Regions from separate parts of the Bradyrhizobium sp. CIR18 genome, predicted to be linked through region 1. Evidence: predicted binding sites of a transcription regulator. Region 1 holds the regulator's gene; the other holds the start of a gene.
The links. Region 1 encodes PhoB, which activates phosphate uptake and scavenging genes when phosphate is short. Its sites were predicted from a motif close to TGTCATNNANCTGTCAT; they were not measured.

Region 2: GGD65_RS36155 (Orn/Lys/Arg decarboxylase N-terminal domain-containing protein) is a predicted target of PhoB. The motif match lies at 2,194-2,210, and genes of this name have one in related genera.

The regions. Positions count from the first base shown of each region.
Region 1 covers NZ_JACIHF010000003.1:269,628-276,921, reverse strand. The annotation lists gene pstC (phosphate ABC transporter permease subunit PstC) at 1-678, shown strand, start outside; gene pstA (phosphate ABC transporter permease PstA) at 683-1,534, shown strand; gene pstB (phosphate ABC transporter ATP-binding protein PstB) at 1,531-2,349, shown strand; gene phoU (phosphate signaling complex protein PhoU) at 2,361-3,077, shown strand; gene phoB (phosphate regulon transcriptional regulator PhoB) at 3,101-3,808, shown strand; gene GGD65_RS14265 (GcrA family cell cycle regulator) at 4,041-4,553, opposite strand; gene GGD65_RS14260 (aspartate aminotransferase family protein) at 5,010-6,218, shown strand; gene argF (ornithine carbamoyltransferase) at 6,218-7,141, shown strand.
Region 2 covers NZ_JACIHF010000020.1:86,029-93,322, forward strand. The annotation lists gene GGD65_RS36155 (Orn/Lys/Arg decarboxylase N-terminal domain-containing protein) at 1-2,148, opposite strand, end outside; partial or broken gene GGD65_RS36160 (xanthine dehydrogenase family protein molybdopterin-binding subunit) at 2,249-4,454, opposite strand; gene GGD65_RS36165 (xanthine dehydrogenase family protein subunit M) at 4,462-5,478, opposite strand; gene GGD65_RS36170 ((2Fe-2S)-binding protein) at 5,475-5,960, opposite strand; gene GGD65_RS36175 (Lrp/AsnC family transcriptional regulator) at 6,101-6,580, opposite strand; gene ald (alanine dehydrogenase) at 6,726-7,294, shown strand, end outside.

The DNA of each region.
Region 1 (7,294 bases):
GTCGGTCTCGGCATTGCGATCTTCCTCACTGAGCTCTGCCCGCAATGGCTGCGTCGCCCGATCGGCATGGCGATCGAGCTGCTCGCCGGCATTCCCTCGATCATCTACGGCATGTGGGGCTTCTTCGTGCTGGGCCCGTTCCTGGCCAACACCTTCCAGCCCTTCATGATCAGGATCTTCGACGGCGTGCCCGTGCTGGGCGCGATCTTCGCAGGTCCGCCGTCCTATCTCAGCACGTTCAACGCCGCGCTGATCCTCGCCATCATGGTGCTGCCCTTCATCACCTCGATCTCGGTCGACGTGTTCAAGACGGTGCCGCCGGTGCTGAAGGAGGCCGCCTACGGCGTCGGCTGCACCACCTGGGAAGTCGTCCGCAGCGTGGTGATCCCCTACACCCGCGTCGGCATCATCGGCGGCGTCATGCTGGCGCTGGGCCGCGCGCTCGGCGAGACCATGGCGGTGACCTTCATCATCGGCAATTCGTTCCGCATCTCCTCATCGATCTTCGCGCCGGGCACCACGATCTCGGCGGCGATCGCATCCGAGTTCGCCGAGAGCGACGGCCTGCACCAGTCCGGCCTGATCCTGCTCGGCCTCTTGCTGTTCGTGCTGACGTTCTTCGTGCTGGCCGCAGCGCGGCTGATGCTGATGCGGCTGGACAAGAAGGCGGGGAAGTAACGTCATGGCGCTCAATCCGATCTATTCGCGTCGTCGCCGCAAGGATATCGTCATCCGCGGGCTCTGCTTCGCCGCGGCCGCCTTCGGCGTCACCTGGCTCGCGCTGATCCTGGTCACGCTGCTCTTCAACGGCCTGGCCGGCCTCAATCTTCAGATCTTCGTCGCGGATACGCCGCCGCCCGGTTCGACCGAAGGCGGCCTGCGCAACGCGATCGTCGGTTCGATCATCATGACGTTGATCGGCGTCGGCATCGGCGCGCCGCTCGGCCTGTTCGCCGGCACCTACCTTGCCGAATACGGCCGCAACGACAAGCTGACCTCGGTGATCCGCTTCATCAACGACATCCTGCTCTCGGCGCCTTCGATCATCATCGGCCTGTTCATCTATGGCGCGGTGGTGGTGCCGATGCGTGGCTTCTCCGCGATCGCGGGCGCGCTCGCGCTCGCCGTCATCGTGATCCCGGTCGTGCTGCGCACCACCGAGGACATGCTGCTGCTGGTGCCGAATCCCCTGCGCGAGGCGGCCTCGGCGCTCGGCCTGCCGCGCTCGCTGGTGATCAAGCGTATCGCCTATCGTGCGGCCCGGTCGGGCCTCATCACCGGCGTGCTGCTCGCCACCGCCCGCGTCGCCGGCGAGACCGCGCCGCTGCTCTTCACCGCGCTGTCGAACCAGTTCTTCAGCCTCGGCCTGAACAAGACGATGGCCAACCTGCCGGTTACCATCAACAACTTCGTCCAGAGCCCCTACGCCTATTGGAAGCAGCTCGCCTGGAGCGGCGCGCTGCTGATCACGCTCACCGTGCTTGCCCTGAACATTGGCGCGCGCATCCTCGGCGCCGAGAGGACTGCAAAATGACCGACCTGTCCGTATCCATGAGTTCCAACGCTCATCTGGCCTCGCAGCCGCTGCCGGAAGCCCCGGCCAAGGTGACGGTGCGCAATCTCAATTTCTATTACGGCGAGCACCACGCGCTGAAGAACATCAACCTGACGCTGGGCGCCAACCGCGTCACGGCGTTCATCGGCCCGTCGGGCTGCGGCAAGTCGACCCTGCTGCGCATCTTCAACCGGATGTACGATCTCTATCCGGGCCAGCGCGCCACCGGCCAGCTCATGCTGGACCAGACCAACGTCCTCGACCCCAGGCTCGACCTCAATCTGCTGCGCGCCCGGGTCGGCATGGTGTTCCAGAAGCCGACGCCATTCCCGATGACGATCTACGAGAACATCGCCTTCGGCATCCGCCTCTACGAGAAGATCTCGAAGTCCGAGATGGACGACCGCGTCGAGAAGGCGCTGCGCGGCGGCGCGCTGTGGAACGAGGTCAAGGACAAGCTCAACGCCTCCGGCCTGTCGCTCTCCGGCGGCCAGCAGCAGCGCCTGTGCATCGCCCGCACCGTCGCGGTGCGCCCTGAAGTGATTTTGTTCGACGAGCCCTGCTCGGCGCTCGATCCGATCTCGACCGCCAAGGTCGAGGAGCTGATCCAGGAACTGTCCGAGAACTACACGATCGCGATCGTCACCCACAACATGCAGCAGGCGGCGCGCGTCTCCGACAAGACCGCCTTCATGTATCTCGGCGAGCTGATCGAGTTCGACGACACCAGCAAGATCTTCACGTCGCCGAGCGACCGGCGCACGCAGGATTACATCACCGGCCGGTTCGGCTGAGGAGACGCGACATGGGTACTGAACATACCGCAAAGGCTTTCGACACCGACCTCCAGGAGCTCACCCGCCTGGTCGCCGAGATGGGCGGCATCGCCGAGCGCATGATCGTCGATTCCGTCGACGCGCTGATCCGCCGCGACGTCGCGCTCGGCCAGCGCGTCGTCACCATCGACGCCGAGCTCGACGCGCTGCAGAAGCGCATCGAGGAACGCGCGGTGCTCACCATCGCCCGCCGCCAGCCGATGGCGGTGGACCTGCGCGAGATCGTCGGCGCCATGCGCGTTGCGACCGACCTCGAGCGCATCGGCGACCTCGCCAAGAACATGGGCAAGCGCGTCGCCGCGCTGGAGACCGACTTCCATCCGCTGAAGCTGTTCCGCGGCCTGGAGCACATGACCGACCTCGTGCAGCAGCAGGTCAAGTCGGTGCTGGACGCCTATGCCGCGCATGACCTGCCGGCGGCGATGGCGGTGTGGAAGGGCGACGAGGAGGTCGACGCGATCTGCACCTCGCTGTTCCGCGAGCTCCTCACCTACATGATGGAGGATCCGCGCAACATCTCGTTCTGCATCCATCTGATGTTCTGCGCCAAGAACATCGAGCGGATCGGCGACCACGCCACCAACATCGCCGAGACCGTGTTCTACATGATCGAGGGCCAGGCGATCACCGACAAGCGGCCGAAGGGCGACATGACCACCTTCGCCACGACGGTCCCGAATACCTGAAGACTTGAAGGAGCGACGACCCGATGGGCGCACGCATTATGGTGGTTGAGGACGAGGAAGCTCTCACCGAGCTGCTTCGCTACAACCTCGAAGGCGACGGCTATGACGTCGAGACGGTCATGCGCGGCGACGACGCCGACACCCGCCTCAAGGAGCACATCCCGGACCTGATCGTGCTCGACTGGATGCTGCCGGGCCTGTCGGGCATCGAGCTGTGCCGCCGCCTGCGCACCCGCCCCGACACCAAGCAGCTCCCGATCATCATGCTCACCGCGCGCGGCGAGGAGAGCGAGCGGGTGCGGGGGCTTGCGACCGGCGCCGACGACTACATCGTCAAGCCGTTCTCGGTGCCGGAGCTTTTGGCGCGCGTGAAGGGCCTGCTGCGGCGCGCCAGTCCTGAGCGGCTCGCGACAGTGCTGGCCTATGGCGACATCGAGCTCGACCGCGACAAGCGCCGCGTGGCGCGCTCGGGCCGGCCGATCGATCTCGGCCCGACCGAATATCGCCTGCTGGAGTTCTTCCTGGAGCATCCCGGCCGCGTGTTCTCGCGCGAGCAGCTGCTCGACAGCGTCTGGGGTCGCGACATCTACATCGATGAGCGCACTGTCGACGTCCATATCGGCCGCTTGCGCAAGCTGCTCAATCTCGGCCGCGAGCAGGACCCGATCCGCACCGTCCGCGGCGCCGGCTACGCGCTCGACGACCGCTTCGCGAAGGCGGAGCAGACGTAAGGTTTGCTGGCGTTGGCTTTGGCGGGCTGCCGCCGCATTCTCCGGTGTCGTCCCTGCAAAAGCAGGGACCCATAACCACAGGCAGTGGTTTGGCGAAGACTCGGAGTGACCATCTCGCGCGACAACTGCGCCTTGTGGTTATGGATCCCCGCGTTCGCGGGGATGACACCGAGTTGGTGGAGCCGTCATCGTGTGACGGCTGCAGTCTTGACGATCAGAGAATTCCGCGAACTCAGCGCGGACCCGGCTTCGCCGGCGCGCGCCGGCGATCCGCCGCCGGCTGATACGCCACGCGCGAGTGCTGGGCGCAGTAGGGCAGGCCGGACAGTGCCTTGCCGCCGCAGAAGAAGAAATCCGGGCTCGAGGGATCGCCGACCGGCCAGTGGCAGGTCGCCTCGTTGAGCTCGAGCAGCGACAGCCGCTGGCCCATCGGCACCACGTTGTCGTAGGTGACGGGTTCAGCCTCCACCTCGACCTCGAAGGCCTGCGCCAGCGCGGTGTTGCCGCGCGCGATGGGGCGGGTCACCCGCATCATGTGCTGCGCAGGACGCGCCTTGCGCGGCCGGGGCGCTGCCGATGAAGGGCTCTTGGCGCGGCCGGACAGACCCAGCCTGTGCACTTTGCCGATCACGGCATTGCGGGTCACATTGCCGAGCTCAGCTGCGATCTGGCTGGCCGAAAGTCCGGCCTCCCAGAGCTTTTTCAGCTGCTCGACGCGATCGTCGGACCAGGTCAAAACCGTCATTGCACCCTTTCCCTCGCTACGCGCCAGCCATCCTGGGGCCTCGCAGCGATTGCCTAAGCCTTCAAAAACCCGTGCCGTCAGAATCCCTTAAGGCTCGCCGGGCGCGTGACTGACGCCCGAACGTTTACGCCGGTACAAGAGGACTCTTGGGATCAGAACCGCTGCACGAGATGTCGTATCTGACAATCCAAACGCTACAATATGGCGTGACTCCCGCGCAAGAGTCCGCCGACTCGCTTCCACATGTTCCGTGGTGAAAACCCGCAAAATCGGCACCGCAAGACTACGGATTCAGCGTTTCCTGAGGCTTTCCGGGCGGCATTGACACCCGTCTTGCCAAGCATAAGATAGTCCCGCGTGCCGCCCTTAAAAGGCGGCACGTTTCGTTTTCCGGGCCGGTCGATGGTGCGTTGCGCAATGCACGCGTCACACCGTCCGCAACATTCAAGTGACATCATGACTAACAGCGCAGCGCCGCATTTGCTCCCCGTTTTCGCCAGAGCCGACCTCGGCTTCGAGCGCGGCGAAGGCTGCTGGCTGATCGCGACCAATGGCGATCGCTATCTCGATTTCACCTCGGGCGTAGCTGTGAATGCGCTCGGCCATTGCCACCCGCATCTGATCAAGGCGCTGCAGGAGCAGGCGACGAAGCTCTGGCACATGTCGAACCTGTTCCAGAGCCCGGACGGCGAGAAGCTCGCGAGCCGGCTTTGCAACGAGAGCTTTGCCGACTTCGTGTTCTTCTGCAATTCGGGCGCCGAAGCGCTGGAAGGTGTGATCAAGCTGGTCCGCCATCATCACTTCTCCAAGGGGCATCCGGAACGTTATCGCATCATCACCTTCGAAGGCGCCTTTCACGGCCGCACGCTGGCAACGCTGGCCGCGACCGGCTCTGCAAAATATCTCGAAGGCTTCGGCCCGCCCATGGAAGGCTTCGACCAGGTGCCGCATGGCGATATCGAGGCCGTCAAGAAGGCGATCAGCCCGCACACCGCCGGCATCCTGATCGAGCCGATCCAGGGCGAGGGCGGCGTGCGCTCGGCAACGCCGACCTTCCTCAAGGCGTTGCGCCAGCTTTGCGACGAGAAGGGCCTGCTGCTGGCCTTCGACGAGGTGCAGACCGGCATGGGCCGCAGCGGCGATCTGTTCGCCTATCGGCGCACCGGCGTCACGCCTGACGTGATGTCGCTGGCAAAGGCGCTCGGCGGCGGCTTCCCGATCGGCGCTGTGCTGGCGACCGCGGATGCGGCAGCCGGCATGGGGCCCGGCTCGCACGGCTCGACCTTCGGCGGCAATCCGCTGGCGATCTCCGCGGCCAATGCGGTGCTCGACGTCATGCTCAAGCCCGGCTTCTTCGACCACGTGCAGAAGATGTCGCTGCTGCTGAAGCAGAAGCTCGCCGCCGTGATCGACCGTCATGGCGATGTCGTCAGCGAAGTGCGCGGCGAGGGCCTTCTGATCGGCATCAAGGCCGTGGTGCCCTCCGGCGATCTCGTCGCGGCGCTGCGCAATGAAAAACTGCTCACGGTCGGGGCCGGAGACAATGTCGTGCGTTTCCTGCCACCGCTGATCGTGACCGAAGCCGAGATCGAGGACAGCGTCGGGCGGTTAGAGCGCGCCTGCGCCGCGATCTCGTCCAGCCAGACCAAGCGGGCGGCAAGCTGATGAGCAAGTCCCCGAAGCACTTCCTGGATATCAACGAGCTGCCGCTGTCGGAGCTCAAGACCATGCTCGCGGCGTCCTCCGCCATGAAGGCGAAGCAGAAGGCGCAGCAGCCGGTGCGGCCGCTCGAAGGCAAGACGCTGGCGATGATCTTCGAGCGCCCGTCGACCCGGACACGCGTGTCGTTCGACGTCGCGATGCGTCAGCTCGGCGGCGAGCCCATCATGCTCACCGGTGCCGAGATGCAGCTCGGCCGCGGCGAGACCATCGCCGACACCGCGCGCGTGCTGTCGCGCTATGTCGACGCCATCATGATCCGTATCCTCAACCATGACGCGCTGCTGGAGCTTGCGGCCAACGCGACGGTGCCCGTCATCAACGGCCTGACGCGGCGCTCGCACCCCTGCCAGGTGATGGCCGATCTCATGACCTATGAGGAGCATCGCGGCCCGATCGAGGGCAAGACGGTGGCCTGGACCGGCGACGACAATAATGTGCTGGCGTCCTGGGCTCACGCCGCCGAGCGCTTCAAGTTTCAGCTCAATGTCGCGACGCCGCCGGAGCTCGCGCCGAAAAAAGTGATGCGCGACTTCATCAAGGCGACCGGCGCGCCGATCATGCTCGGCACCGATCCGGAAGCCGCCGTGCGCGGCGCCGACTGTGTCGTCACCGACACCTGGGTGTCGATGGGCGACAAGGAAGGCGAGCACCGCCACAACGTGCTCAAGCCCTATCAGGTCAACGGCAAGCTGATGTCGCTGGCCAAGCCCGATGCGCTGTTCATGCACTGCCTGCCCGCCCATCGCGGCGAGGAAGTCACCGACGACGTGATCGACGGTCCGCAATCGGTCGTGTTCGACGAGGCCGAAAACCGCCTGCACGCGCAGAAGGGCATCCTGGCCTGGTGCTTCGATGCGGTGAAGTAAGGGCGCTGCAAGCCCGACGGCCGCCTCACACACAACTGTCGTCCCTGCGAACGCAGGGACCCATACCGCGGAATCTCTCTTGTGGCGGGCTGGCGGAGGCGAGCGGTCTTCGCCAAACCGCATCCTGTGGTTATGGGCCCCGGAGCTGCGCTT
Region 2 (7,294 bases), on a different contig from region 1:
CGTGGTCGCGATGCGGCCCGCGATGGCCTCGATCGGCAAATAGTCGACATCGTTCTTGAACAGATAGCGCGCGGCATCGCGGGGCGACATCGCGATCTCAGGCATGTGCTCAGGCATGAACTGCCGGGCCTGAAGCGCGCTGACGTCGGCGGTGCGGAAGAAACGGTGCATCTCGCCGCAGAGGTCGCGTAAGCGCACACCGGCATAGCGCGCCTGCCGACGCTGATAGAACTCCGGGATGACGTCGGCCAGCAGCGCGTTGTCATCGTGGAGCTTCTTGAAGGCGACAAGGCCCGAGATCAGCGTGCCGGCCTTGCTCGCCTCGACGCCGGGGGTCAGCAGGAAGAGCAGGGAGTTGAGGTCGTTCTTCTCGGGGACGATGCGGTTCTCGCGCAGATATTGCGCCACGACGGGGGCGGGGATGCCGTGCTCGGCATAGGCGCCTGAGCGGTCGAAGCCGGGGGTGAGCAGCGTCAGCTTGTTCGGATCTGTCATGGCAAACCCCTCGGCCATGCCGGGGAAGCCGTGCCAGTTGGTATCGGGCGAGAGCTGCCACAGCGCGGCGTTGGTGGCGAGCTCATCGGTCGAGAGGGTTTCCCAGGCGACGTTGTGGACGGCGCCCGGGCGGCCGACATCGGGAATGGCGACGCGGTCGGGAACGAAGGGCTCGAAGAACCAGCGCCGATCGGCGTTCTGCTCCTTCTCTTCGAACTCCCTGCGCATCGCGCGGATCTTCTTGCGCAGCTCGATGCCGAGGCGGATCGTGTCGTCCCACAGCACTTCGCCGGAGCGGCCCTTCATCATCTGCGCGCCGACGTCGAGCGAGGCAAACAGCGGATAGAAGGGTGACGTGGAGGCGTGCTGCATGAAGCTTTCGTTGAAACGGCGGTGCTCGACGCGTCGCTTCTGGCCGCGGATGTGGCGGTCCTTGATGTGGATCTGGGAGGCCTGCGAGAAGCTGGCCAGCTGCTTGTGGGTCGATTGCGTCGCGATGATGCCCGGTGCTTCCGGCGGAAGGTTCGCCAGCCCCATGGCGAAACGGCCGGCATAGAGCGGGTGGAATTTCATGAAGCCGGCCCAGGCCTCGTCGAACAGGATGTACTCGCAGAGATGGCCGATGCGCTTCAGGATCATCTCGGCGCTGTGGATCGTCCCATCATAGGTGCACTGTTCGACGACGGCGACGCGGAACGGCCGCTCCTTGCGCCAGGCCTCCTTGTCCGTGACCAGCGGGTGATTGCGGATCGCCTCGCGCAAGGTCTTCTCGTCCAGCACGTCCCAGCGCATCGGGCCGATCAGGCCCCAGGCGTTGCGGATGGTCGGCACGTAAACCGGGACGCCGCCGTTGATCATCAGGGCGCCGTGATGGGCAGCCTTGTGGTTGTTGCGGTCGAACAGCACGAGGTCGCCGTCGGTGACGAGGGCGCCGAGCGCGACCTTGTTCGAGGTCGAGGTGCCGTTGAGCACGAAATAGGTCTTCTCCGCGCCAAAAATCTGCGCGGCTTCCTTTTGCGCCTTCAGCGCCGGCCCCTCGTGGGTGAGGAGGTCGCCGAGATCGAGCACGGAATTGTCGAGGTCGTCGCGGAACACGGATTCGCCGAGATGCTCGACGAAGACCCGGCCGATCGGGCTGCGGTTGTAGAATACGCCGCCATTGTGCCCCGGGCAGGTCCAGAGCTGGTTGCCTTCCTCGGCATAGTCGACCAGGGCACCGAAGAACGGCGTCTTCAGCGTTTCGGCATATTGCTTGAGCCGGCTGATCAGATTCTTGGCGATGAAGGTCGGCGTCTCCTCGGACAGGAAGACATAGCCGTCGATGAAATCGAGCACCTCGACCGGCAGGTCCTCGAAGCGCTTGCGCCGGATCAGGAGGATGATCGGGAAATCGAGGCCGCGGCGGCGCATCAAATTGATCAGCGCCGAGGTCTTGCCCTCCAGGCCCTTCTTGCCCCAGTCCACCACCATGCAGCCGATCGCGGCGTCGGTCTGCACCGCCATCTCGGCATCCTCGAGCTTGCGCGCCCGGACCACCTCGAAGCCGGAGCGCTGGATCTCCTCGATGATCTGGTTGAAGCGGACGCCTTCGAGATCGTCGGCGTCGAACACTGGTGCGGCGAACAGGAAGTTGAAGCGCTTGAAATAGTCCATGTCGGGTCCTGAATGTGCCAGAGACACAGCTCATCGACACATTCGATGACAGCTGGATGACACTGACCCGATCCAGGCATGGCTCGGATGACAAGGCAGGTCAGCCGAGCAGCTTGTCCAGCGTGATCGGGAAGTGCCGGACACGCTTGCCGGTGGCATGATAGACGGCGTTCGCGATTGCCGCAGGCACGCCCACGATGCCGATCTCGCCGAGACCCTTGACGCCGAGCTTGTTGATTCGGTCGTCCGGCTCGTCGACGAAGATGACGTCGATGTCGTGAATATCGGCATTCACCGGGATGTGGTACTCGGCGATGTTCGCGTTCATGATGCGGCCGAAGCGGTGGTCCATGACCGTCTCCTCGTGCAGCGCCATTCCGATCCCCCAGACCACGCTGCCCATGATCTGGCTGCGGCCTGTCTTGGTATTCAGGATCCGCCCGGCCGCGACGGCGCTCACGACTCGCGTGACCCGAATGACGCCGAGTTCCTCGTCGACCTTCACCTCGGCGAAGACAGCCGAATGCGTGTTGCGGGCGTGCGACTTGTCCTCCGCGAACTGGTTGAGCTTCTGCTTCTCGATCCGCTCGAGCTTGCCGTGACGCATCACATCGGCGATCGAGACAGCGCGGCTCTTGTCGCCGGCCTTGGAAATCGTGCCGTCAACAAGAACCATTTCCGATGCATTGAGGCCGCCAAGTGGCGAGTCAGGTATCGCCTTGGCCAGACGCGCGAGCTCCTGGCGAATGTCCTCGGCCGCTCCCAAGACCGCATGTGCGCTCGAAGCGGCCATCCAGGAGCCGCCCTCGACGGGCGCTTGGGGCAGGGTTGAATCGGCAAGCTTCACGTCGATATTCCCGATCGGCAGCCCGAGGGCGTCGGCCGCGACCTGCGCCATGATGGTGTAGGTGCCGGTGCCGATATCGGACGCGGCGCAGGATACCTCGGCGTGGCCGTTGGCGGTCAGCACGATGCGCACGGCGACCGGCATCTGCAGCGCCTCCCACACCCCTGTCGCCATGCCCCAGCCGACCAGGTCCTTGCCATCGCGCATCGCACGCGGCGCGGGATTGCGGCGGGCCCAGCCGAAGGCTTCCGCGCCACGGGCGTAACATTCGCGCAGCTGCTTGCTGGTGAAGGGCAGGTCTTCGCTCTGGTCGCGATCCGAGTAGCACTTCAGGCGCAGCTCGATCGGATCGAGCTTGAGTGCGACGGCCAAGCTCGTCCATGGCGCATTCGAGTGCGCAGACGCCCGTTGCCGCGCCCGGCGCACGCATGTCGCAGGGGGTGGGGACGTCCAGGTGGACGAGCTTGTGGGAGAGGCGACTGTTGGGGCTCTTGTAGAGCTGCTGCGCCCAGCCGGTGTCATTGCGTGAGAAATCCTCGTAGCGCGAGGTGACGGCAATGGCTTCGTGCGTGACCGCATCGAGCGTGCCGTCCGACTTTGCGCCGAGCGCGACGCGCTCGATGGTCATCGGCCGGTAGCCGAGCCCATACATCTGCTGCCGCGTCAATACGACACGAACGGATCGCTTCAGCGCGAGGGCGGCAAGCGTTGCCAGCACCACCTGGTGCTGCGGCCGCAGGCCGGAGCCGAAGGCGCCGCCGACATAGGGCGAGACCACGCGGATGTCCTCCGGCTTCATGTCGAACACGCCGCAGAGATATTTATGGACGTTCTGGACGCCCTGCGTCTTGTCGTAGACCGTGAGGCTGCCGCTGCCGTCCCAGACCGCTGTCGTCGCATAGAGCTCCATCGGGTTGTGGTGCTCGGTCGGGAGGACGTAGTCGGCCTCATGGCGAACCGCTGCCCCAGCCAGCGCCGCTGCGGCGTCGCCGCGCGGCTTGTGCGGCTGGTCCACCTTGGCGGATGTGCCGCGTTCGGTTTCGAGATCGGTCGCAAACGCCTCCTGCTCGTATTCGACACGCACGCGCGTTGCCGCGAATTTGGCAGTTTCCCAGTCCTCCGCGATGACGAGCGCGATTGGCTGACCGTTGAACTTGACCCTGTCGTCGTAAAGCGGGCGGAAGGGTGAACCCTTCTCCGGCGCCACCTCGTCCTTCCAGGCCTCATCCTTGTCGGCGAGGGCCACGCGATGCGTATGCGTGAGCACGTCGACCACGCCCCTCACCTTCAGCGCGTCGCTGGTGTCGAGCCGAGCGATGCGCCCGCGCGGAACCGTGGCATCGACGATGAAGCCATGGAGGAGGCCGTCTGCCGCGAATTCGCCGGCATATTTGGCGGCGCCAGTGACTTTGGCCCGGCCATCGACGCGGGACGTTGGTGTTCCGACATAGCCGTTCATCGGTCCCTCACGCGATCTTCTTGTGAGCTTGTGACTGTGGTGTGCCGCTTGCGGCCTGCATCAGCGTACGCACGACGGCCCGGCGTGCGAGTTCGAGCTTGAAGCCGTTGTGCGAACCAGCGACCGCTCCCTGCAGCAGCAGATCGGCAGCGCGTCCAAAATGATCCGGCGTTGCCGCCTGGCCGCGCAACGCCGCTTCAGCTTCGAGCCTGCGCCACGGCTTGTGAGCCACACCGCCGAGTGCCAGGCGCGCTTCGCTGATTGCGTTGCCCTCCAGTTCGAGCGCAGCCGCGACCGAGACCAAGGCAAAGGCGTACGACAGCCGGTCACGGATCTTCAGATAGCTGTAGTTCCGGGCAAAGCCGCGCGGCGGCAGCCCGATCGCGGTGATGATCTCGCCGGTGCTGAGATTGGTATCGACGTGAGGTTTGTCGCCTGGAAGCCGATGGAAATCTGTCAGCGCGATGGTGCGCTCACCGGTGGGGCCTGCGATGTGCACCAGCGCGCCGAGCGCGGCCAGCGCCACGCTCATGTCGGATGGGTTGGTCGCGATGCAGGAATTGCTGGCGCCTAGGATCGCGTGGTTGCGGTTGAGACCGTCGATCGCCGAGCAGCCGCTGCCGGGCTCTCGCTTGTTACAAGGGGTGGTCGTATCATAGAAATAGGCGCAACGCGTTCGCTGCATCAGATTGCCGCCGACCGAAGCCATGTTGCGCAATTGCGCGGAGGCGCCGGCGAGGATGGCGCTGGCGAGCAGGGGATAGCGCTGTTCGATCAACGGATGGTAAGCAAGGTCCGAATTCGGCACCAGGGCGCCGATGCGCAGCCCCTGATCGGGTGTCTCCTCGACGTTGCGGAGCGGCAGGCGGGAGATGTCGATCAGCCGCGAGGGGCGTTCGACGTTCTCCTTCATCAGGTCGATCAGATTGGTCCCGCCGGCAATCAGTTTTGCGCCAGGATCGGCGGCCAGAAGGCGGATCGCGTCGGCGACATCGTTGGCGCGGGAATACTGAAAATTATTCATGACCGGCTCATCGCCTGCTCGATCGCAGCCACGATGTTGGGATATGCGCCGCAGCGACAAAGATTTCCGCTCATCAACTCCCGGATCTCGTCGGCATCGCGCGCCCGACCTTCGGCCAACAAGCCCGCGGCAGAGCAAATCTGTCCCGGCGTGCAATAGCCGCACTGGAAGGCATCGTGGTCGATGAAGGCCTGTTGCAGGGGATGCAACGTGCCGTCCCTGGCCAAGCCTTCGATCGTCGTGATCTCGGCGCCATCCTTCATGACCGCGAGGGTCAGGCAGGAATTGACCCGTCTTCCGTCGACCAGCAGGGTGCAAGCGCCGCATTGGCCGTGATCGCAGCCTTTCTTGGTGCCGGTCAACTCCAAGCGGTCACGCAGCGCATCGAGAAGCGTGGTCCACGGCACGACCTGAAGCGCGCGCCTTTCGCCATTGACGACGAGGTTGATCAGAATGCGCTCGGGGATCGTAGTGTCGGCCATATCCTAATTCCTTGCGGAAAGGCCGAGCTGGACAAATAGTGGAAGTGACGCAAGAATGCGCTGCCGCCGCTGGCCGATAGCGCCCAACGGATGACGCGTTGCTTGGTTCCAGACCGATTCCCCCGACCGGATAGACGAGGTCAGCGCTTCACTTCGCCGAATACCACCGTCGGCACCGCGCGGTTGACGATTTCGCGCAGGGCAAAGCTCGATTGCACGCGCGCGACGCGCGGCAGGCGGGACAGCTCGGTGCGGTGGATGCGCTCGAAATCCTGGATGTCGCGGGCAAGCACGATCAGGATGTAGTCGTCGGTTCCCGACATCAGGAAGCAGCGCACGACGGAAGGGCATTTCACCACCTCCGCCTCGAACGCCTTCAACGCGTCGTCGCTCTGGCTTTCCAGCGCGATGCGCACCAACACGGTGATGGTGAGGCCGAACTGGGCGAGATCGAGTGCGGCCTGGTAGGCCTGGATGTAGCCCTCGTCCTCCAGAGCCTTCTGCCGCCGGGCCAGCGCCGTGCTGGAGAGCCCGACCTTGTTGGCAAGCTCGGTGTGGCTGGCACGCGCATTGGTCGTGAGTTCCGCGAGGATCGCGAGGTCTTTCCGGTCGAGGGCCAATGTTTCGTTTCCAGCGTGAAAGGGCAGCTTGGCGCCGGAAACCGGCGCGCGCCTGCCGAAACTAGCGGATATTTGCACGAAACCAAACCGGTCCCGTCGCTACGATGAGGAACAGAATCAAGGCGTCGGCAAAGGAGCCCGGAAGATGCGCGTCGGTGTGCCCAAGGAGATCAAGGTGCAGGAATATCGCGTCGGGCTCACCCCGGGCGCCGTCCGTGAATATGTCGCGGCCGGGCACCAGGTCACGGTCGAGACCGGCGCCGGCGGCGGCATCGGCGCATCCGACGAGGTGTATCGGCGGGCAGGGGCCACCATTGCCGAGAGCGCCCGCGACATCTTTGCCAAGTCCGACATGATCGTGAAGGTAAAGGAGCCGCAGAAGAGCGAATGGGCCCAGCTCCGGGACGGCCAGATCCTGTTCACTTATCTTCATCTTGCGCCGGATCCGGAGCAGGCCAAGGGCCTGCTTGCCTCCGGCTGCACCGCGATCGCCTATGAAACCGTCACGGACGCGAACGGTCACCTCCCGCTGCTCGCCCCGATGAGCGAAGTCGCCGGCCGACTCGCCATCGAGGCCGCCGGCGCCGCGCTCAAGCGCTCGGCCGGCGGCCGCGGCCTGTTGCTGGGCGGCGTGCCCGGCGTGCAGCCGGCGCGCGTCGTCGTGCTCGGCGGCGGCGTGGTCGGAACGCAGGCGGCGCGCATGGCCGCAGGCCT